2 regions of the Emticicia sp. GW821-FHT11C11 genome follow, and region 1 is predicted to be linked to the other one. Evidence: riboswitches for the same ligand, from Rfam matches in the RefSeq annotation. Region 1 holds a riboswitch; the other holds the start of a gene.
The links. A riboswitch is a leader RNA that binds a small molecule or an ion and turns the genes downstream of it on or off. The one in region 1 is predicted to bind cobalamin.

Region 1 (11,412 bases):
CCAACCATACTCCGGCTAATCAGTTGAGTTATCAGAAAAACATAATTCATATTCCTTACAGCCTCAATCCACAATTCTCAGCAGCCGTTTTTAATGGTGAGTTTCCTGAGTGGTTGGGAGAGACATTAGTTAAGTACTACCAGCTAAACCCTGTACGCACTATTTTGAGCCACCAGCAGTTGCAAGGTTTATTTACTCATTACAGCTCCAGCAAAACAACCGAAGAAAGTGAGTTTTCAAGGCTTTTGCTTTTAGCTTTTATCATTATTTTAGGCATTGAACGTTATATAGCTATTCGGAAAAACGCATGAATCAGGTCAAACATATTATATCGGGTGTTCGCTACCAGTTATATGCGGTCGCTTTATTGACGTGCTTTCTGGTAGCTGTATCCGTCTTTTTATTGCTCGCTGTTTTTATTGATTCTGTCTCTCTATTAGTTACTTTCAGTCTGCTTACTTTTGGTATCAGCGCTTACTACACAAAACTCTTTACCGACAAGCAAAATGATGCAGTAAAACTAATACACAAAACTGTTGGAGACACAGAATACAGCCTTCAACTGCTTAGTGTTTCTCAGCCCAATATTGCGGAGCAATTGCAGTTAGAAAGATTAGCTTCTAAATTAGATGGACACAAGATTCCAACAGCAATAGGCTCTAAAATATGGATTCCAATCGCTGCCCTGCTGGTTTCACTGGGTATTTATTGGGGATACCCACTTATCAGACAAAATCAGGAAAACAAAACTTTTAGTACTCAAACAAAGGCCACACCATCGCCGGAAACAATTGCGAAAGCACCGGTTTTCAGTTCGTCACAATTAACCATTACCCCCCCTGCTTATACCAGATTACCGATAAAAACAAGCGAGGATTTAAACGCTTCTGCTATTAGCGGCTCAATACTTAAATGGCAGGTAGCATTTAATCATACCCATAGTCTGGCCGTAAAACTAAGCAATAACAGAGGAGAGGAACTGACATTTAAGAAAGCCGGAGAAGTTTTTGAGTATACCGATGTGCTACATGGCTCAGGTTTATATACCATTAAAGCTTATTGGAAAGACTCATTGGTTTATCAGTCTGATTACTATCGCCTGGAGGCAATACCCGACCTGGCGCCTAAAATTGACCCGGCTTCTAAAGAGCTATATAAATTTCATTTTCTGAAAGACCCGAAAACTATACAGATTTCGGCCAAAGTATCTGACGATTTTCTGGTAACACAGGCATTCATTATTGCTACAGTCGCCCGTGGCTCGGGTGAAAACGTGAAGTTCAGAGAAGTGAAATTCCCTATTAACCAAACAAATTTCAAAGAAGCATCCGTATCTAAAATCATCGATTTAAAAGCCCTCAATTTTGCTCCGGGCGATGAATTGTACTATTACTGGGGAGCATTTGATAACAAGAAGCCAGAACCGAATTATACCAAATCGGATACCTATTTTATTGTATACAAAGACACTTCTAAAACTGAAGAAGCTGAAATGGCCACTATGGCCATGAATATTCTGCCCGAATATTTCAGAAGCCAGCGGCAGATTATTATTGATACCGAAAAACTCATTGCCAAAAGAAATAAAATCAATCAGAAGGATTTTAACAGTACTTCTAATGAAATAGGTTTCGATCAGAAAGCGTTGCGTCTGCGCTATGGACAGTATCTGGGAGAAGAATTTGAGAACTCGATCGGTGGTGGCAGCGCTTTACCGGAGTCTGCCGGTAACGAAACCGCCGATTTGTTAAAGGGTTTTGTGCATGCCCACGATGAAGGCGAGCATGACCACGAAGACGGCGGAAAACAACAAGAGCACGGACATGACCACGGAGGAGAAACCAAAGGTAATCACTACAACGAAGACCCGCTGGCGGCTATTCTGAAAGATTATGTACACTCGCACGACGACGGCGAAGCCAATACATTCTACGAACAATCAACCCGCAGTTTATTGAAAATGGCGCTGGAACAAATGTGGCAGTCAGAACTGCATCTACGCCTATATGAACCCGAAAAGGCATTACCTTTTGAGAAAAAGGCGCTGGAATTTCTGAAATCGGCCCAACAAAAAGCACGATCATTCGTAAAGAAAACCAGCTTTGACCCGCCACCCATCAAAGAAAAAGAAAAGCGTATGACAGGCGAACTGAACAAATTCAATGAAGCATTCAGTTACGAGAAGAATTTTTCGCAACAACAGGTGGAGCAACTGGTGGCAGAAGTACTCGGCATTATAGATACCAAACAGGAAGCGCAGAAATTGAACGGCCTCCAAAAGCAAACAGTACTGGCATTGGGGTCTTATCTAAGTGGCAAGGTAATGAACAGCAAACTGAGCAACTGGTCGGTTTTGAGCCTGTTGCAGAAGTTAATCAACGATAAAGACCTGTCGGCGGACGAAAAAGCTGAGCTAAAGACAAAACTTTATCAGCTCACAGGTATCAGTCAACCTAAAGGCACATTGAACAAATCTTATTCGGGAGAAAAAAAATTAGAAAAGGCATTCTGGAAAAACATTCAGTAGTCCGGCATCAGACCAAACTTAATCAATGACATTGCAATTACTCATATTATCAGTTTTTCAGTCAAAGTGGCTACTCTACGGGTGTTTAGCAGTAGTGCTGCTTATCCAATTCTGGCTATTATGGCAGTTGAAAACACTACCTACAAAACGCTTGTGGATTCGCGCGGGGTTGAATCTGTTTGTCTGGTTAATGGTTTTTCTCTTCGTTCTTCAACCCGGGTTCAACCGCACGACTGATAGCAACAAGATTTTATTGACTGATGCAGGAGTACCGAGAGCATATATTCAGAAAGTCAGAGACAGTCTGCAAATCAGAGAGTCGTTCAGTGTTTCTGAGTTCAACCGGCTAATGAGTAAAAATCCACACTTTTCGGATCAACCGGGCATTGTATACCTGTTAGGGCAAAATTTCAATCAAAAGACAATCAGTCTCCTAAGCAATAAGACCCTGAACTGGATACCTTATTTTAACAACGGACAATTGGAGGATTCAGACTGGAAAGGCATCGTAAGAAAGGGCGATATACAGGAGGTAAGTGGGAAAATAACGGTAGACAAGCCTCAGACACTCAGTATCAAATACGCCAATCAGATTTTAGATAGCGTACTATTACAAAAAGGCTTAAATGCCTTTCAGCTGAGTTTTCCGGTTTTCACGATTGGGCAGACAGAGGCCACACTGGCATTAGAAAATAAGTCTTTGCAGGATATACACTTTTTCGCTCACGCCCCTCAGGCACACAATGTGCTGTTTATATTGGGTAACCCCGACTTTGAAAGTAAAAACCTATCTGAATGGCTGGGTAAAAACAATCACAAGGTCGAAATCATTACGACTATCGCCAAAGATGCTCAAAGTAAGGTTTCTATCAATAAAACCACACAGGCAAAAACCTTCAATACGGATATTGTAATAACTGACCCCGGCAACGCTTCTCATGCTCTGGTAAAAAAAGCTGCTGCAGAAGGCAAAAGTGTTTTGTTTATTAACTGTACTAATCCGGAGCAGGATGTCAAAACTATTAATCAGGCGTTGGGTACTAACTGGCGGGTAAAAAAGATATCGAATGAGCAATCAGTAAATCTCGCCGATAATCTCACTGCCTTGCCATATGCTTTGGTGGAAAACATCAATCAAAAATCAGTGGGTACCTATCCCATCGCTGTTCAGAAGAAAGCCGGCACAATAGTTCTAAGCCTTTTAAACGAGACTTTCCCTCTGAAATTAAGTGGTGATAGTCTGAATTATAATAAAATCTGGGCCTCAGTATTCCAACAGTTGAATCCCCCGGCGCAGAATAACGTCATTATACAATCTCCTGTTTTTACTGATACCCAGACACCCGTTATTGTCAACAATCCTTCAGCAATTACAGATGTGCTTAAAATAGCAAGTGATACCACCCGGCTTCTACAGTCAGTTGTTAATCCGCTTACCTTCTCGGCCAACTATGTTTTTAGAAAACCGGGTTGGCAAGCTTTTCAGGATTCACTATCCGTTTACGTTGAAGATAAAATAAGTACGCTGCAACAAAGCAAACAAATACAAGAAGCTTTACTAGCTCACCAGACATTTAATACCGTTAGCGGAAGTCCTTCGGTTTCGCAGGCATTGACCACTACCCTACCCGACTGGATGTGGTTTGCTCTTATACTGATAGGGTTAGTGGCGCTTTGGGTTGAACCTAAGCTGGATTTTTGAGATTATTTCCACACTTCCACAATTTGTACCAGAGCGCTCTCCAATCTGCTCTTAATCAACTCAATACTATTTTCTTCATTTCTTTTCAGGATTTATGTTTGAAAAAACGTTCCATTTGAGCCTGTTTCAGTCTGGTTTCTTCCGATTTAAACCAGTGGACAGGCGGATAAAAATACAAGACAAGCGAAACCAGCGAGATTACCCAGAAACTGACACGCTGAACTTTAGAAACCCTGCCGGTTGGCTTATACAACTGATAAAAAGTAAGCACGAAAATGAGCAATTGGCAACCCAATAGCAGAGGCGTATATGCTTGCAAGGCAATAAATATGCTCAGGCCACCGCTGATGCTTATCAGCAAAGGCAACCCACAGCAAAGCAGATGAATGCAAGAAGCGGCAAGCAGTTGGATTCCTAACAATACTTTTGTCATAATAAAATGGTTTATAGCAATCAGATACGTTTGGGTAACATTATCGAAGTTCAACAAATAAAATAAATGCAACATTGTTGCAAACGTAGAATTGCATTTCTACATTTGCAACACTATTGCATAAAAATTCTCCGACTATGAAACGTATCTTCTATCCTTTTTCATCAGGAATGACCATCATTCTCCTCGGCAGTTGTTTGGGTTTCGGGTTTTCATGGCAGGGTGCTACACAAAATATAACCTGGAAAGACCTGCAGGATGTACGATTTAAGAAAAGATTCAACAAACAGGAAAACATGTTTTTTCTTTATCCGGAATTCGGAGAGAGAGTAAAGGCATTGGAAGGAAAAGTAATACAAATCAGAGGCTATATGATTCCGGTTGACCCCGCGGAAAATGTCTTCGTGCTTTCGGCGAATCCTATGGCCGCCTGCTTTTTTTGCGGTGGCTCAGGGCCAGAGTCAATCATTCAACTGAAGCTCAGACAACCCCGCAGATTTGCAACAGACGAGATCTGGACTGTAAAAGGCACGCTAAAGCTCAATACTGATAATGTGGAAGAACTGAATTATGTTTTGCAGAATACTGAAACGGTAAGGAAGTTTAACTGAGCAGCTTTGATAACATTATAGCCATACAGGTTTGCTCTATATGGCTATTGTCCTGGTATTAATTTCCTGAAGGCTTATTGGCCGGGCGGAAGAATCTCTTCTTCGATTTGGTCTTATTACCCGATGACGTTTTAAATCTGGTTTTCGTACCACCTGTTTTATACTCAGGGGCGGGGCCTAATCCTAAACCTTCCGTAATGTTTTGCTTCTCTACTTCTCTTTCCAATAGCTTTTCTATATTAGCAATGCGATACTGGTCTTTTTCATTAATGAAAGTGATAGCCGTACCTGTGGTTTCTGCTCTCGCTGTTCGCCCAATTCGGTGAATATAATCTTCTGCATCACGAGGTACATCGAAATTGACTACATGGCTCAGGTTATTGATGTCAATACCTCTCGAAAGTACATCTGTCGCCACCAGAATCTTATATTGTTTGTTCTTAAAATCACGTAAAACGTTTTCGCGTTCCTGTTGTGAATTATCTGACGAAATACCTCTGGCATCCAGTTTTAATTTTGTCAAGGCTCTGATAATTTTATCAATCATCATTTTCTGAGAAGAAAACACGATTACTGACTGAACTCCATCATTTTTTAGCAGATGTGCCAGTAACGGAATTTTCTGTGTATCGTTGGCTAAATAAAATTGCTGGTCTATCCCTTCGGCAGGCTTAGAAGTTGCCAGTCTGACCTCTTCAGGATTATTCAGAATTTTATTGGCAAAGTCTCTTATTTTCCGGGGCATGGTAGCCGAAAACATCAGATTCTGCCGTTTGGCCGGAAGTTGTTTCAGTATAAAAAGGATATCATCCGAAAAACCCATATCAAGCATTTTATCTGCCTCATCAAGTACGAGACATTTGATATGGTCAAACTTCACTTCTGTAGATTTCATGTGGGCCATCAACCGCCCGGGCGTAGCAATGATTATATCTGCTCCGTGCACCAGAGCTTTTCGCTGTTGATCCCATTCTTCACCTACACCACCGCCATATATGGCAATACTGGTAGCATTGATAAAATAACTGAATCCTTCAATTTGCTCGTCAATCTGTTTAGCCAGTTCGCGGGTTGGTACAAGTACCAGTACCGATGTCTGGTTGCTTTGTTGGCGCACCACCTGATCAAGTAAAGGAATAAGATAAGCCGCTGTTTTGCCTGTGCCGGTTTGTGCGGAAGCCAGGAGGTCTCTTCCTGCAAGAATGAGTGGAATGGTTAGTTCCTGTATGGGTGAGGCCTGAATGTAATTCATGGCGCTTACGCCAGACAACAGGTCTTCATGAAGGTTAAATTCGCTAAATTGCAAGTTTTGTTCTGAAATTATAGATTGGTAAAAACGTAAAGATAGCATTTAGAAATGAAGAATGCATAGAATGGCCGAATCATCAGCTATTCTATGCATTCTTTAGTTACTTTACCAATCAATTTAAAGCTGATGCATTACTTAAATAAAAACCTGCTCGGGGCGATTTCAGCTTTAACTGAATCAATCAATACGCCAGTCGGCTTGTATCTGAAAACATAGCCTGCCTGTTTGTATGACGGCGTAGTACCCCCATAGATTATATTCTCTTTTGGATCAAATCCGAAGGCAGTAAAGGTGCGTTTAATTAAAGGAGTCGATGTTGAAATGGTAGCATCATTTATATTAAAACTAAAGGTTTCACCCACCTCGCTCCAATGTGAAAAAGAAAAATAGATAGTTTTTCTATCGGCACTGAAAGTCAGATTTCCGAGTGTTTTGTCACCATTGCCGCCTACTTTAATTCTTGCTTCTACCAGTTTGGTTTGTGGGTTTATTCTCACTACATCCTGATATACAAAACCCCATATTTTACCATTGGCATCTGCCTGTAAGCTACTGATGCTACCCACTCCACTAATCTCTTGTTTAAAAGTATCAGTCTGTGTGTCTATTACCTGAATCACCCCATCGTTTGCATCACTTACAAAGGCCTCGGTCCCTACCACAACAATGCTTTCTGCACCTTTTTGTACAGGTATTTTCTTGGTTATTTTGTTAGTTGTCAAGTCAAGTACAGCTACATAACCTTTGTTGATATAAAAATCGGGATAAGCACCTGTTTCTGCCCAGGCAGTTACATAGGCTTTGTTAGCGCTCACTTTTACAGCCTGGCGGGGGTTTTCAATCTCACTCGACGGAATAGTGGCAACAGATTTAAAAGTGCGGGCATTTACAATTTCAATTTTATCCTGCCCAGTTGTTGAGTTATCAACCAATATGATGCCTTTCCCATCAACTTCCGCATAATCTGCTATCCCTCCGGTTATCGAGCGGCTATTTTCCTTTTGAAATATATCAAGCGACGCCGTTTTTGAATTGCGGTCTACCAATGAGAGAGAGCCGTTATTATCAAAAAAGTTTCCGGCATTTATCACAATCACACCTGAGTCATACGGTTGTGCGGGTTCTGCTTCTTTTGTTTCACAAGAAAAAAGAGCAATAGAAACAAAACCAATCAGTAATAATTTTCTGTAGTTCATCTGGATTATTTATTTATGTTTATAACTAAGTTGATTGCATAATTTCTGCCTGGCATGGCATTGCGTTTCGAATTGAGATACAACTCATCGAATACATTATTGATCTGAAAAAACAATTGACCGTCAACGTGTTTCCATTGTAAACCGCTTTCCAGTATTACATTCACAAGCTGCTGGCCATCGAACCACTTGGAGTTGTCGAAGGTGTAGTACCTGCGGCTATTGGTCTGCCATTGAAGCGTAGCACGGAATGGCATTCCGTGTGTTTTCATCCACTCGCCTTTGCTTCGGGTCTGGTAGAATAAATTGGCAGTAAAATTGTGCTTCGGAATATAAATCAGTTGTTTGCCTATCACATCGGCCGAAAAATTGTCATAAGCCTTCCGTTGTGAAGAAAGCGTATAGGCATATTGTGTATTCAACCCTAAAGTCAATCGCTTCTGCTGAAACTGTGTTTTATGAGATAGTTCTATGCCTTTAGCCAGTACTTGTTGCAGGTTTTGTACGCGATACCCTATCTCTGGGTTCCAGTATACCCAGTTGTCAATCAGATTATGATAGACGTTCAGAGATGAACTGAAACTGAAAGCGTTTTTTGCCTTATTCCAACTGATACCGAGTTCTTTATTGAATCCGTCTTCAGGTTTCAGATTGGGGTCTCCCAATTCAGACCAGTAACGCTCATTCATGGTGGGTACGCGGTAGCTGCGCGAAACATTACCTGTTAACTTAATAGCTTTAGCAAGCTGATACTCGAACCCTAATGCCGGAGCCATCGGCGGCTCAAAGCCTTTCACAAATGCCTGCCTCACATTGAGCGAAGCAAGAAATTTCGAGGAAACCTGATAGCGCAACCAGGCAAAAAGATCGAGTCGGTTTTCAGAGATTTTTCTTCTTTCATACTCATCAACGTGCGCCACCACATTAGCCGCCTCTGTACCAATATGTGCAGTTAGTTTTGAAATTTGCCATTCATGCTCCACCCGAACCAGAAAACGGTCTATGGCTGTGCGGCTGGGTTTAATAAAGTTACCTTTCCCATAATTGGTTATATCCTGTACATACCCACCTCTCACGGTCAGTTTCCTGAACTGATAAGTATTCAGAACCCTGATTGCCTGGGTCTGCAACAATTCTCTTGTATTAATTGACTGCGGCGAAATCTCGACACTATTATCCGACAACCAGATATTCAGCGAAATCTGGTCCTGTTTTTTAGTCAGATAAAACAAATCCTGTATGAATCCTTTTGATGCCGTAGCAGAGCGCTCTACCGGATAATAATTCCGCTCGGTATAAGGGTAATCGTTATTCAACACCCCTTTATAAAATACGGTTTTAGAAGAAATACGTTTATCAGATAGCCGCACTGACAGTTGGCTTTGTCTGTTATCGAAACTGGCCAGTCTTTGTCCGAAACTCGCCTGCATTTTCTTTTCCCAAACAGGTTTTGAATCGAGAAGAATACTCCCTCCGACCGCATCAGAACCAACTACACAGGACGAAGATCCATATTGAATAGCCAGCAAGTCGAAACCTGCCACGGGAAGCGTAGAAAAATCGCTCTGCCCAGTGCTTGGCGAATTAATATTGATACCATTCCAGAGCACTGCAGTATGGTTACTCGAGGTACCTCGCAGTCCCACGGTGGTCAGTTGTCCGTTACCATATGGCCGGAAATTAACCGGTGCCTGAAAACTCAGGAACTCTGCCAGTGTCTGAAATTTCGCCTGCTGTATGGCTGCTGAATCGATGCTTTGGATTTTCAAACCCGCCATAAAACGAGTTGGGGTAAAGGTTTTCACCACTACCTCATCCAGCATTCGTGTCGAATCGGTTTGGGCAAAGACATTTACCTGCGGTAGTAAAAACCACGCAAATACAAAGGAGAATACCTTCGACAAAAAGCATTTAATGGAAATGCTCAAAAATTAATGAATATAAAATGAATGATATCCTGTCGCTCATTTGCTTTTATCCTCCGTAAAGCGCAAATAAGGATAGTCCTGGGCAGGTCTCCTGACTCGTTTCAGCATTTCCGGCCTTCCCGTATAACAGTGGCCATGAAGACGAAATGCATCAATGAAACTTACAGTTGCGGGGACAGCTCCCGGTTTGAACGGGATTCCCTTTTAAGCCTTGAGACGATTATCGGAAATCGCATAAGGCACCTAAAACTGATGCAAAGGTAAAATGATTTTTAAAATTAACAGCAATTGCACAAAAAAATAGTAGTTCATGTCACGTTAATACTAATTCTGAAAACAGATGCTTATACTTGTTAAATGTTGTAAAATCTATGTTTATATTCGCACATACAAAACCTTAATACGAATGACCAAAAAGAGAATTGCCATTGATATGGACGACGTAATGGCAGCCACTGGAAAGAAAATCCTCAGAACTTATAACCATCTGGTAGGTACCGCTTTTACTGAGCAGCATTTTGAAAACAAAGCATATTTTGAGATTTTCGAGGAAAAAAACTATCACAAAATAAGAGAAGAAATATTTAAACCGGGTTTTTTCAGAGATGTAGAAGTAATGGCTGATGCCGTAGAAGTGGTACAGAAACTGCATGAAAAATTTGAAGTATTCATCGTATCGGCAGCCACCGAGTTCCCTAATTCATTGAAAGATAAAATGGACTGGCTGGAAGAACACTTTCCGTTTATTTCATGGCGGAATATTGTACTTTGCGGTGATAAAAGCATTGTAGCCGCCGATTACATGATTGACGACCACGAGAAAAACTTGAAGACCTTTAAAGGTAAAACGCTGATGTTTAGCGCCATCCATAATCAGATGGTTACCGGTTATCAAAGATTCAAATCATGGAAAGAAATTGAGGCTTTTTTTGAGAATGAAAGTTAAGATTCATTCAAAAACGACCTTGTATTCATGGGAAAAACTGAAGAAAAAACAATAGTATCACAACCTGACAATAACTATGCTCGATCTATCACATTAGCCGTTTTATTGTTAGCAGGATATTTTTGGTTTTTTGTTCAGTCAATTGCAGTAGTTTCATGGCTGCTACTTTTCTGCTCTTTGTTTTGCCTCTTTTTAGGAAGTTATCTTATTCTCAATTTATCCAAATACATTTACTATTTATATTCTGATAAAATAATTATAGCCACGCATAAAAATGAATATCTTGATGAAATAAAGATTACTGATATCACTGCTTGGAACATTGAATATGATGAGGTTGGAAAATACAAATCAAACAAAAATTTAGTTTTTAGAACAAATGAAAAAACTATATCTATAAGCAGCCAGGACTATAAAAATTTCTCAGATTTTACTAACTACTTTAGAAAGTAAAAGTTACCAATTGACAAAAACCTAAAAGCACCACTTAAAATTTCATTAGATGAAGAAATACCTAGTTCTGAGAGAATCGGCCCAATTATTTTATTCGCTGCTGTATTAATTACAATAGCAACTTTTTGGTTGATTGTCAGGAAAAAATCTGATTCTGATGAAATAATTTACTTTATAAGTGAGATAACAAACATTCACATTAAAAAGCATGGAACAGAGTAAGAGTTAAAAGGTTACCCCTCATTAAATTTCTATACAAGCAATAAAATCTTTTTTCAGCCATACTATTACAATAATGGGAATCTTA
Region 2 (11,412 bases), on a different contig from region 1:
GCTTGTTGAATTACCTAAGCCTCTTACATCGAGAATCACATCTTCCGGCATGGAAGGTGATTTCGCCAGATTGGCTAAAGTTGCTACATTAATGGCTGTATTTTTGCGTAGATACTCAAAATCCATATACCTGGCATGGTCGCCGATTTCAATTCCTTTTTCAACGCGTAAATCCTGATGCTGGCGTAAAAAGTTTTCGTTCATTTCAGACAGGCGCACAGCAGCGAAACCCTTGTTCACAAATGGGGTATGGTCGCCACCACGAAGGAAACGGTCGTTTCTGTATATCATTACCACTTCCAGATTATCAACATATCTTTCTCCGGTTTCTTTCAGGTAGCGGGCTAACTGACGGGCTTTGCCATCGTTTTCAACGCCATATTGTCTGATCGCACCCACTTTCTTATCCATTTCAAAGGCCGGTAAGCCCTCGCTGAAAACCCGCACGCGGGTATTATCTATTATATTAGTTTCGTTGCTGTGGTTAGAACCCATAATGTCGTTATTCAGCACGCCTTCAATATTCCAGTTTTCGGCAACTGCTTTTTCAGCCAGATGACTGGCACCTAAAAGGCCTTGTTCTTCACCGCTTACTGTTACGAAAATGATTGTGGCCGGAAACTTCGACTTAGCCATTACCCGGGCCAGTTCTATTACTGCCACTGTTCCACTGCCGTCGTCATTGGCGCCGGGCGCATCTGCTTCACGGTTCATGACATCTGTTACACGACTGTCGATATGTCCGCTAACCAGAAATATCCGGTTGTCGTTAGGGTCAGTACCTTTCAGTATGGCCATTACATTGCCAATCTCAATGGGTTTGTCGACACGCTTGCCATCCGGTTGCAGTGTCCAGGTATCAATATAGGCAGTCATTCTACCTTCTGATTGCCTGGCAAATTCCTGAAATTTGCTTAAAACCCATCTGCGGGAAGCACCGATACCTCGCTTGGCGTCGGTGGTGTTTGATAAAGTACTTCTGGTACCGAAACTTACCAGTTTGTCTACATATTCTTTAAGGCTGTCGCTAGAAACCTGATTTACCAGGGCCTCAATCTGAGGGTCACGGTTGATTATTTTCTGAGCTGATAATTGAGATGAGATAATGATGAAGCTGATTGCAAATAGTGCTTTTTTCATGTAAAAGTTCAGATTAGATGTCTAAACAAAAATACAAAACAATTGGCAGATGAAAGCACCTCAGTAAAAAGATTTAGACGCAAGCAGTTAGTTTGTAGAGTAATGTTGGGAATTGTGGATTGTATGGGCGTAAATTCAGAAATATTTCCTGCAACACCGAATAAATTCGGTGGCTATCAGAACAATGGTTTTATTTTTATTCTTAGACCGACTGAAGTCGGTGTTGTTAGTAAAAATTACCTTATACTTTATAATAGCGAAGACATGGAGAAACGATTCATACCCACAACACCGACTAAAGTCGGTGGCTATCAGAACAATGGTCTTAGTTTTATTCTTAGACCGACTGAAGTCGGTTTTATTACTATAAATTATTTTTATCTTATAGTAGCGAAGCCATGGGGAAACGAACTGATGCACTTTAAGAATTTATTCTTAGTAGCAAGTAAACAAAAAAGGATGCCTCGGTCAGAAACATCCTTTGTAATAGGTTTATCAAGCCTTATGCATGTACTAACTCTTCGTAGGATTCTTCAACCTCAACCAGCATCTCTTCATTAATTGAAACCAGATGCACTCTTTTAGTTTCGTTGATAAGTAGCGGGTCGTATTTGGCCACTACGCGAACATAGTTTTCAGTGAAGCCCTGCATCAAGCCGTCTTCAATGTCTTCTTCAAATAGAACCGAAAACGTTTTGCCCAGTTGCTGTTCGTAGAAGAAGCGTCTTTTCTTGTCTGACAGAATATGTAACATTTTAGAACGCTCGGCTCTTTTGTTAGCAGGCACTACAGGTTTTATGCTTAGTGCAGTAGTATTTGGTCGCTCCGAGTAAGTGAACACGTGCAGATAGCTGATATCCAGATCGTTTAAAAACTGATACGTTGTCAGGAACTCTTCGTCAGTTTCACCCGGATGCCCCACAATGACATCGACACCGATACAGCAATCGGGCATCAGTTCTTTGATTTTCCTTACCCGGTCAACATACAATTCTCTTTTGTATCTGCGGCGCATTAACGCCAGTACTTTGTTTGAGCCTGACTGCAATGGGATATGAAAATGCGGCACAAAGCGTTTTGACCCGGCCACAAACGTTATGATTTCGTCGGTAAGCAAATTTGGCTCAATGCTCGATATCCTGAATCTCTCAATGCCTTCTACTTCGTCAAGCGCTTTTATCAGTTCCAGAAAAGTTTCTTTCCGTTCATCGTTCTGCAAACCGAAATCACCTATGTTCACGCCTGTCAGTACTATTTCTTTTACTCCGCTGTCTGCAATTTCATAAGCAGCCTTTACTACATTCTGAATGGTATCAGAGCGACTTTTACCTCTGGCCAATGGTATGGTACAATATGCACAGGGGTAATCGCAGCCATCCTGCACTTTCAGGAAAGTACGGGTGCGATCATTCAGGGAGTAGGAGGTATGGTAATCAATAGCCTCTTCAATATTTGAATTATAGACTTTGGCAGTTGTCTGTTTGGGTTCATTTACAAAATCACCGATGATATCAATGAGTCTGAACTTCTCAGCAGCACCGAGCACGGCATCTACTCCTTCAATCTCTGCTATTTCCTTTGGTTTCAGCTGGGCATAACAACCAATAATAGCCACATAGCCATCAGGATTTATCTTGTTGGCTTCTTTGACAATTTTCTTGCACTTCTTGTCTGCGTTTTCAGTAACAGAACAAGTATTGATTATAAATATATCCGGTTGCTGATTGAATTCAACTTTCTGATACCCGCGCTCTTCAAACATCCGGCCAATGGTTGAGGTTTCAGAATAATTGAGCTTGCAACCCAATGTATAAAAGGCAACTTTCTTCATAAATTCAAATTTCTGTGCAAATTTAACGAAAATTAATAGATTTGTCTCTATTACATTGAAAACCAGTGGTGTTAATATACATCTGCTTTTAAAAACCAATGTTTTTTTATGCTAAAAAGTTCAAGACTCAGTTTTTTGAAAATAGACGAAACGACAGTTGATAAATTCAGCGAGGCGCAGTTCACGTATCCTGTAATGAAATACATAACTGGGCATGCGCTTACTAAGCAGGAAGCCATAGAAAGGTATGTGAAGTATACGACCGAGCCGGTTTCGGGTCATTATTTTGTTCTGGATGCTGCCTCTCAGCAAATTATCGGCCTTGCCAAGCTGGCTGAAGATTCGCCGGGTGTGGTAGAAATAGGATACAGCCTTTTTGAAGGCTATTGGGGTAAAGGACTAGCCACCGAAATAGCACAGGCATTGGTTGATTACGCACTGGATATAATGAAGCCGAAGAAAATTATTGGATATGTCGACAGCCGGAATCATGCCTCAGTCAGGATTCTGGAGAAAATGGGTCTTAGTAAAGAAAGAGAAGTAGAAAAACGAACAGGTACGCAGGTGTTTTTGTTTTCGAGAACCATTGCCGACTAAAAAAACAAAAACCCCATCACAATGTCATGGGGCTTTGCAAACAAAATATTATTCGAAAAAGTCTTATACTTCTGCAGTTTTTACGGTTTTGATGATACGCGCAGCCACTTTGTATGGATCTGCCGCTGAGTTTGGACGACGGTCTTCTAACCAGCCTTTCCAACCTTTCTGAACCGCAGCAATCGGGATACGGATTGATGCACCACGGTCAGAAACACCGTAAGAGAATTTATCGATTGATTGCGTTTCGTGCTTACCTGTTAAACGAAGGTGGTTATCAGCACCGTAAACGGCAATGTGTTCTTTCACGAATGGCGCAAACGCCTGACAAATGATGTCATACGTTTCTTTTTTGCCTGCAGTTCTCAAGATAGTATTTGAGAAGTTTGCATGCATACCAGAACCATTCCAGTCTGTTGCGCCCAATGGTTTACAATGCCAGTTGATCGAAACGTTATATTTTTCACCTAATCTTTCTAAGAAATAGCGTGCAATCCAGGTTTCGTCACCGGCTTGTTTTGCACCTTTAGCAAATACCTGAAACTCCCATTGACCAGCAGCTACCTCAGCGTTGATACCTTCAACGTTTAAGCCAGCCTGTAGACAAATTTCAAGGTGTTCTTCAATGATTTCACGACCGAACGCATTGTTAGCACCTACTGAACAATAGTATTGGCCTTGTGGTGCAGGGTAACCGTTAACAGGGAAGCCCAATGGTTTGTTGGTTTCAGGATTCCACAAGAAATACTCTTGCTCGAAACCAAACCAGAAATCGTTGTCATCATCTTCAATTAAAGCACGGCCATTAGATTCATGCGGAGTACCATCAGCATTCAGTACTTCACACATTACTAAATAACCCGTTCCTAAACGTGCAGGGTCCGGACAGATGAATACCGGTTTCAATAAACAATCAGATGAACCACCAAGTGCTTGTTCAGTAGAAGAGCCATCGAAAGACCACATATCACAATCTTCCAATTTACCACTGAAATTCTTTTCTATTTTGGTTTTGCTTCGAAGGCTTTGTGTTGGTTTGTAACCGTCTAGCCAGATGTACTCTAATTTAGCTACTGCCATTGCTGTAATTTTTTAAGATGTTTCGGTTATTAATCAAAGAATATGTTGCAAATATATAGGCAAAAAACAATATAAGATTCTTCAAACAGTAAATATTTTAGTCGAAAATTTTATATTCTTTAAAAAATACAATTAATTATAGAAATAATAAGATTGCATTTGTTTGCGTTGATTGACTGTTATCTTGTTCTGATGTAAAATTACATAAAAATGAATATATAAGTATTTTTCTGAAACCTATTTTTCCAGAAAATAGTAAAATTTAATGCGAATAAGGGAAAAATTGTACTTATAATTCTGAAAATTGCATTTTTATATGATTTGATTTTTCCAAGATTCAATGCCTCTATCCAAACGGCGTGAATAGGTAGAATTACTTAGTTTATACCAGACTATAAGGGCGAAGAAAAAAGCATACATTTATATATATAGATAGACATGCCTTAAATTATTTAGACCCGTTCCAAATAATTCTTGATTTTATTTGGATTTATTCTAAACTGAGTATAAATTTGTAGCATAAAGTTTATACCGTTAATGAGTCTAGTAGAAATGGAGAGCCTGAACGTGCTTGAGTATTTAAAAGTTGAACTGCACAGAACATCTAAAGGTTTGGTGTGGCAATGTAATGCAACCAACAGAATCTTTCTTGAGTTCGGAGGTATCACTACAGCTTTTAAGATTCAGAACTTCATGAATTTCAAAAGATCAATTGACGGAATTAATATTATAGATAAACTTTACGATCTATCTGACGAGGCGGACTTCGACATCATTGAAGCGCCTAACTCCAACCAAACTTTCACTCTGCATCTTTGTGACCTCATCCATTTGAGAGAACTGCTGTCAGGCGCCAGATTTGCGTTATACGTGAATTCGGTTCTGAACGAGGTTCTAGGCGAATATGAGGTAGTTTAAGTCTAAATTATATTTAGATTATCTCTAAATTTTATCAATCCGGGTTAATTTTGAACAATTACGTCATCTGAATTGTAATAATGTCATACCTTTGAAAAAACATTATTATCAATATGAAAGATTTAGTTAGACTTCGGACATCTCTTAAAGAAGAAATAGAAACTGCATTAAATGCACAGATAAAAATGGAAGCGGAAGCTTCAGCCAAATATTTATCGATGGGCTCATGGTGCGAGCGCAATGGTTATATCAAAAGCGCAGAATACCTTTACCGCCAATCGAACGAAGAGCGTGATCACATGCTGAAAATTTTCCATTATGTGGCTTCAGTTGGTGGAACAGCCATCAGTCCTGAAGTAGCAGCACCGCAATTAGAGTGGGGCACTTTCCAGGGTGTGTTCGAAACTGCACTTCAAAGCGAAATCAGCGTTACGCATGCTATTAACAAACTGGTTACGAAATGCCGCAATGCTGAAGATTACGCAACTGAGAACTTCCTGCAATGGTTTGTGAAAGAACAAGTTGAAGAAGAAGCCAATGCACGCCGCGCTCTTGAACTATTCGATATAATAGGCAAAGAAGACACCGGCTTGTTTGTAATAGACAAAGAAATCGGTAAAATCGGAAGCGAAGCTTAATTTTAGTTTTTCAGATATTGAAAGCACAGGTATGTACCTGTGCTTTTTTGTTTATATGCTACACTTGAATTCAAAAGTTTATCTACAATTTCAGTAATTAAAAGTCAATAAATCTACAATGTTATAATTTAATAGAAAAATGTTCTATATAACATTTTACATTTAGATAAAGTAGCTTATATTTGTTCCGTCTTCGTAATACCTTTCAATCGGGTTGACGGTTTTTATTGATGTGTTTCAATAGAATTAAGAAGGAATCGTGTGTAAGTCACGAACAGACGTGCTACTGTAATTGAATGTTAGAAGTTTTGTCAGTTATGCCCATTGTTGTGAAATGAGAAGGGCGACAGAACCAGTTCATAAGTCAGGAGACTTGCCGTTAATCTTAATGACTACGCCTTCACGAGTAGGGCTTTGGTCAAGCATTGACTTTACAGAACAAACCGCATGTTCCAACTGTGCAATAACAGTTGGGTAGGCATCGCCTTATGCATTCTGTAAAGATTCCCGGCATCAACCGGGAAATTGGTGGGTTCGAGGTATTGATAACCTTTAACAAATCAATCAAATGTTTACTCACAATCTGGGTTACCCGCGCATTGGTAACAAACGCGAATTAAAAAAAGCCTGCGAAGCCTTCTGGGCAGGTAAAATCTCAAAAGACGAATTACTGGAAACAGGTAAGCAGATCAGGCTGAAAAACTGGCAGATACAAGCAGAAGCCGGTATTGAGTTGATTCCGTCTAACGATTTCTCATTGTACGATCAGGTACTGGATATGTCGCTGGCATTGGGCGTAATACCACCGCGATACAACTCTCTGAAGGCAGATGAACTGAACTTGTACTTTGCCATGGCACGTGGCGTACAAAAAGAGGGCATTGACATAAGCGCAATGGAAATGACCAAGTGGTTTGATACTAATTATCACTACATAGTGCCTGAATTTGAACGCAATCAGCAGTTTAGCTATTTTTCAAAAAAGGCTGTCACGCAATTTGAAGAGGCACAAGCACAAGGATTGGCGACCAAACCGGTTTTAATTGGCCCGGTTTCTTATTTACTATTAGGTAAAGAAAAAGAAACAGGTTTCAATAAGATTGACTTGCTAGATGCCTTGCTACCGGTTTATATTGAAATATTGCGTGAGCTATCTGCCAAAGGAGCAAAGTGGATTCAGTTGGACGAGCCGTATCTGGTAATGGATTTGAACACTGACGAGAAGATTGCCTTTGAAAAGGCTTATCAGGTTATCAAAGAAGCATTGCCACAGCAAAAGATTCTGGTGACAACCTATTTTGAAGATTTGGGGGAGAATACTTCACTTGCACTCACATTGCCTGTTAACAGCATTCATGTTGATCTGGTAAGAGCACCACAACAATTAGAGACTATTCTGAACAATACCGGATTCAAAGCTTCAGACAAGATTCTTTCTCTGGGTATTATTGATGGCCGAAACATCTGGAAAAACGATTTTACGCATTCACTGAGCTTGATTAACAAAGCCATTGATGTGTTGGGCAAAGAAAGAGTCGCCATAGCGCCGTCATGTTCGTTGCTTCACTCACCTTGTGACCTTGACAATGAAAAAGATGAGGAAACGGTGCCTACTGAAATCAAGAACTGGTTATCGTTTGCCAAGCAAAAGCTTTCTGAGCTAATTACGCTTGCCCGACTTGCAGAGCCTGCCACTGCAAAAGAATATCTGCCTGCATTAGCAGAAAATCAACTGGCTGTAGAACAACGCAGGGTTTCGGCGAAAATCCATAAGACGCATGTAAAAGAAAGAGTTACCAAACTGAAAGAACAGGATTTTAACCGTATAAGTACATTTGAAAGAAGACAGGAACTTCAATCAAAAACTTTGCATTTACCGGCTTTCCCGACTACTACAATTGGGTCATTCCCACAGACCACAGAAATAAGACAACTAAGAGCAAAACTTAAAAAGGGGGAGTTAACAACCGAAGCCTACGATAAACTGATTGAAACAGAGATTGAGAAATCAATACGCTGGCAGGAAGATCTGGGCATTGATGTGTTGGTACACGGAGAATTCGAACGAAACGACATGGTTGAATACTTTGGAGAACAATTATCAGGCTATGTGTTTACACAAAACGGATGGGTGCAAAGCTACGGTAGCCGTTGTGTGAAACCACCTGCTATTTATGGCGATGTTGAGCGCCCCAATGCCATGACCGTTCGTTGGTCGGCTTTTGCACAATCAAAAACGAATCGTTTAATGAAAGGTATGCTTACCGGCCCGGTTACTATTCTGCAATGGTCTTTTGTGAGAGACGACCAGCCGCGCTCACAAACGGCTTTCCAAATTGGCCTGGCTATCAGAGATGAAGTAAACGACCTCGAAAAAGCGGGTATCAGGGTAATACAGATTGATGAACCGGCTATCAGAGAGGGTTTGCCTTTGAGGAAATCGAAATGGGATGAATACCTTCAATGGGCGGTAAATGCGTTCAGACTGAGTGCTTCCGGTGTAACAGACGAAACACAGATACACACACACATGTGTTATTCTGAATTTAACGATATCATTGAGCACATAGCGGCCATGGATGCCGATGTGATTACGATTGAGACATCACGCTCACAAATGGAGTTGCTGAAAGCATTTGCAGACTTTAAGTATCCGAATGAAATAGGCCCGGGTGTGTATGACATCCATTCGCCGCGGATTCCGACGGTGGACGAAATGGTTACCCTGCTCGACAAAGCATTGGAGGTAATTCCGGCACGGAATCTTTGGGTGAATCCAGACTGCGGTTTGAAAACCAGAGGTTGGCACGAAACAGAAGAAGCACTACGGAATATGATTCAGGCAGCAGGTATCATTCGTAAGGCTGTGCAGATTAATTCATAAAAGACGAAGGGTAGGTGAGGCCTACCCTTTACTCTTCTAATATATACTTATCAAAAAACTTCTCGGCTTTTCTTTCGGTAACTTCGCCGTGCCAGGCATTTTCAGGCTGAAAGCTCACCACGGGTGCGTAATCACAATTATCTGAGCAATCCATTTTCACTAACAGTACATTGTCTTTCAGATGGTTTTCTTTGATTTTCTCTTTAAAAACCCTCCGGACTTCCTTACTGTATCTGCCGCATTTACTGCCGTCACACACAAAAATGGTATGAACCGGTGTATCTATCTTGCTCATGGCTATTTATCTAAATAATCCTGAAATGTGCGCTGTATCAAAGCTTTACCCAGTTGAACGTCATGCGTGCTGATATTGCCATCTGATTGAATCATCTTTTTTCCGATGTTATCAAATACCAGTCCTTTTTCAGGCTGAACAAAGCCAAACCCATTATTAAACGAAAAAAATGCCCATTGTTTTGTTTTCGGGTCAAAAATATCTTTGCTCCAGTTGTAAGCATAGGCATTCATACCGACCTGATGCAACAGTGTAGACGACAGGTCTATCTGAGAAGCAATGGATGGTACCACCTCGCCGGTTTTAGCTAAGGCTCCGCCAAGCCACAACATTGGAATTTTGAAGTCGTCTGTTTTTTTACTGGTCTGCGGAATCCGATGCCCGTGGTCTGCAATGATAATTATCAGGGTGTTATCCCACCAGGGTTGTTTCTTTGCCGAATCAATAAAATTACCGAGGGAGTAATCGGCGTAGTACATCGCATTCATGAACTTTGTCTGCTCGTCTTCACCTTCAAAAGTATTGGCAATAGGTATCTCAAACGGCTCGTGGCTGCTTAAAGTGAGTATGGTAGAAAAGAAAGGCTGATTAACCGCGGTATGATCAGTCAAAAACTTATTGAAAACGATTTCATCGTGAGCACCCCATTTTGAATTCCAGTATTTGGAATCAAAATCCTGTTTACTCACAATTTTCTGAAAATCAGACGAATACAAGTATGATTTTATATTGGCAAATTCGACCTCGCCACCATAATAAAAATCGGTAGCGTATGCATTCTGTTCAAAATCCTTGCTCAATACAGGCAGCTTGGCAGATTTACTGGGTTCGGTTATAATAGAGGCGATAGGCTGTGCCGGGTATCCGCTCAGTATAGCCGGAATCCCCTTATCTGTTCTGTCTCCACTGGCGTATATATTAGAAAAATAGATGCCTTCTTTTGTTAAAGCGTTGAATCTTGGGGTTACGTCTACTCCGTTAATTTTATGCTCCGTTGCTTTTTTGGTAAAACTCTCCCAGATAATAATCAATACATTCGGCTTTTTGATATTCGGTTTTAGCCATTTCTGGTTGGTTTTCGAGCTTGTGTAGAGTTCTTTAATATTGTCGCCCAGTTCTTCTTTAGGCAGATATGTATACGGGTTCACCTTGTCGTAGGAACCATTCACCAGTGAGCTGAAGAAGTTCCAGGTCGGGTTGACAGCCGAGATATTGGCGAAATTATTAGTTGAGAAATATACCGTACTCTGGTTCATAGGCGATATACCTATGCCACCTCTGATCGGAATAATTAAAGCAATGGTTATCAGCAGTGAAGTCGGAATAAATGGCAGGTTATCAATGTAGTTCCAGTTATCAATATTGCGGGTTATAATTCTGTAAACTATTAAAGACGCAACTGTGAGCAATATCAGAAAACTGACAAACAACTGCAGCAAAGGAGAAGAACTAACAGACGCCCAGGCTTCGCGCGGGGTTTTTAGGTAGCGCAGGGGAGTGGCATCAAGGTGATACCCCCAGGTATTAAATACCTGTAAATCAATAACGGTTATCAGATTGGCAAATAGCACCATGATAAATGTATAAGAGAAAATCCAGTTTTCGAGTCTGCTTTTTTTGATGAAATTAGACAACGAAACCAGTATAAAAGGAATAACCGATAAATAACCGGCCATAGAGAAATCCATCCTGATGCCGTTCCAGAAAATACCCCACAGGGTTTGAAGTGTCAGCAGTTTTGCGTCTTCAATATGATACCCCAAAAATATTACTCTGGCAACCAGAAAAAATATAACCCAAAAACCATAATAAATCAGTAAAAATTGTAAGCGTTCTTTCATTGAATCGGTTTAGTAAAATGAATGGCTGCCAGATTTAGATTGACAGCTACGTAAAATAAGAAAGCAGTTGGTTCTGAAAAAGAAATAATTCTTATCGGGCAAAAGTTTCAAATACTTTTTTTATCAATGTTCTTTCTCTATTTTTAACCCCAAATATAGGACATCTCAACAAAACTACTAATAAAAAA

Region 2: another riboswitch for cobalamin. It lies ahead of metE (5-methyltetrahydropteroyltriglutamate--homocysteine S-methyltransferase); the one in region 1 lies ahead of AC1RRY_RS05845 (TonB-dependent receptor plug domain-containing protein).

Annotation. Positions count from the first base shown of each region.
Region 1 covers NZ_JBXARV010000001.1:1,373,838-1,385,249, reverse strand. Annotated here, with positions in the region: gene AC1RRY_RS05880 (BatA domain-containing protein) at 1-311, shown strand, start outside; gene AC1RRY_RS05875 (hypothetical protein) at 308-2,527, shown strand; gene AC1RRY_RS05870 (hypothetical protein) at 2,553-4,229, shown strand; gene AC1RRY_RS05865 (hypothetical protein) at 4,315-4,662, opposite strand; gene AC1RRY_RS05860 (DUF3299 domain-containing protein) at 4,800-5,273, shown strand; gene AC1RRY_RS05855 (DEAD/DEAH box helicase) at 5,332-6,579, opposite strand; gene AC1RRY_RS05850 (YncE family protein) at 6,714-7,778, opposite strand; gene AC1RRY_RS05845 (TonB-dependent receptor plug domain-containing protein) at 7,784-9,682, opposite strand; cobalamin riboswitch at 9,771-9,968, opposite strand; gene AC1RRY_RS05840 (5' nucleotidase, NT5C type) at 10,113-10,652, shown strand; gene AC1RRY_RS05835 (hypothetical protein) at 10,680-11,105, shown strand.
Region 2 covers NZ_JBXARV010000004.1:307,001-318,412, reverse strand. Annotated here, with positions in the region: gene AC1RRY_RS21145 (M20/M25/M40 family metallo-hydrolase) at 1-1,140, opposite strand, end outside; gene AC1RRY_RS21140 (hypothetical protein) at 1,183-1,701, shown strand; gene mtaB (tRNA (N(6)-L-threonylcarbamoyladenosine(37)-C(2))-methylthiotransferase MtaB) at 1,643-2,971, opposite strand; gene AC1RRY_RS21130 (GNAT family N-acetyltransferase) at 3,080-3,568, shown strand; gene AC1RRY_RS21125 (glutamine synthetase beta-grasp domain-containing protein) at 3,632-4,648, opposite strand; gene AC1RRY_RS21120 (hypothetical protein) at 5,186-5,566, shown strand; gene AC1RRY_RS21115 (ferritin) at 5,680-6,204, shown strand; cobalamin riboswitch at 6,406-6,599, shown strand; gene metE (5-methyltetrahydropteroyltriglutamate--homocysteine S-methyltransferase) at 6,773-9,088, shown strand; gene AC1RRY_RS21105 ((2Fe-2S) ferredoxin domain-containing protein) at 9,117-9,383, opposite strand; gene AC1RRY_RS21100 (LTA synthase family protein) at 9,386-11,224, opposite strand; gene AC1RRY_RS21095 (glutamine synthetase III family protein) at 11,412-11,412, shown strand, end outside.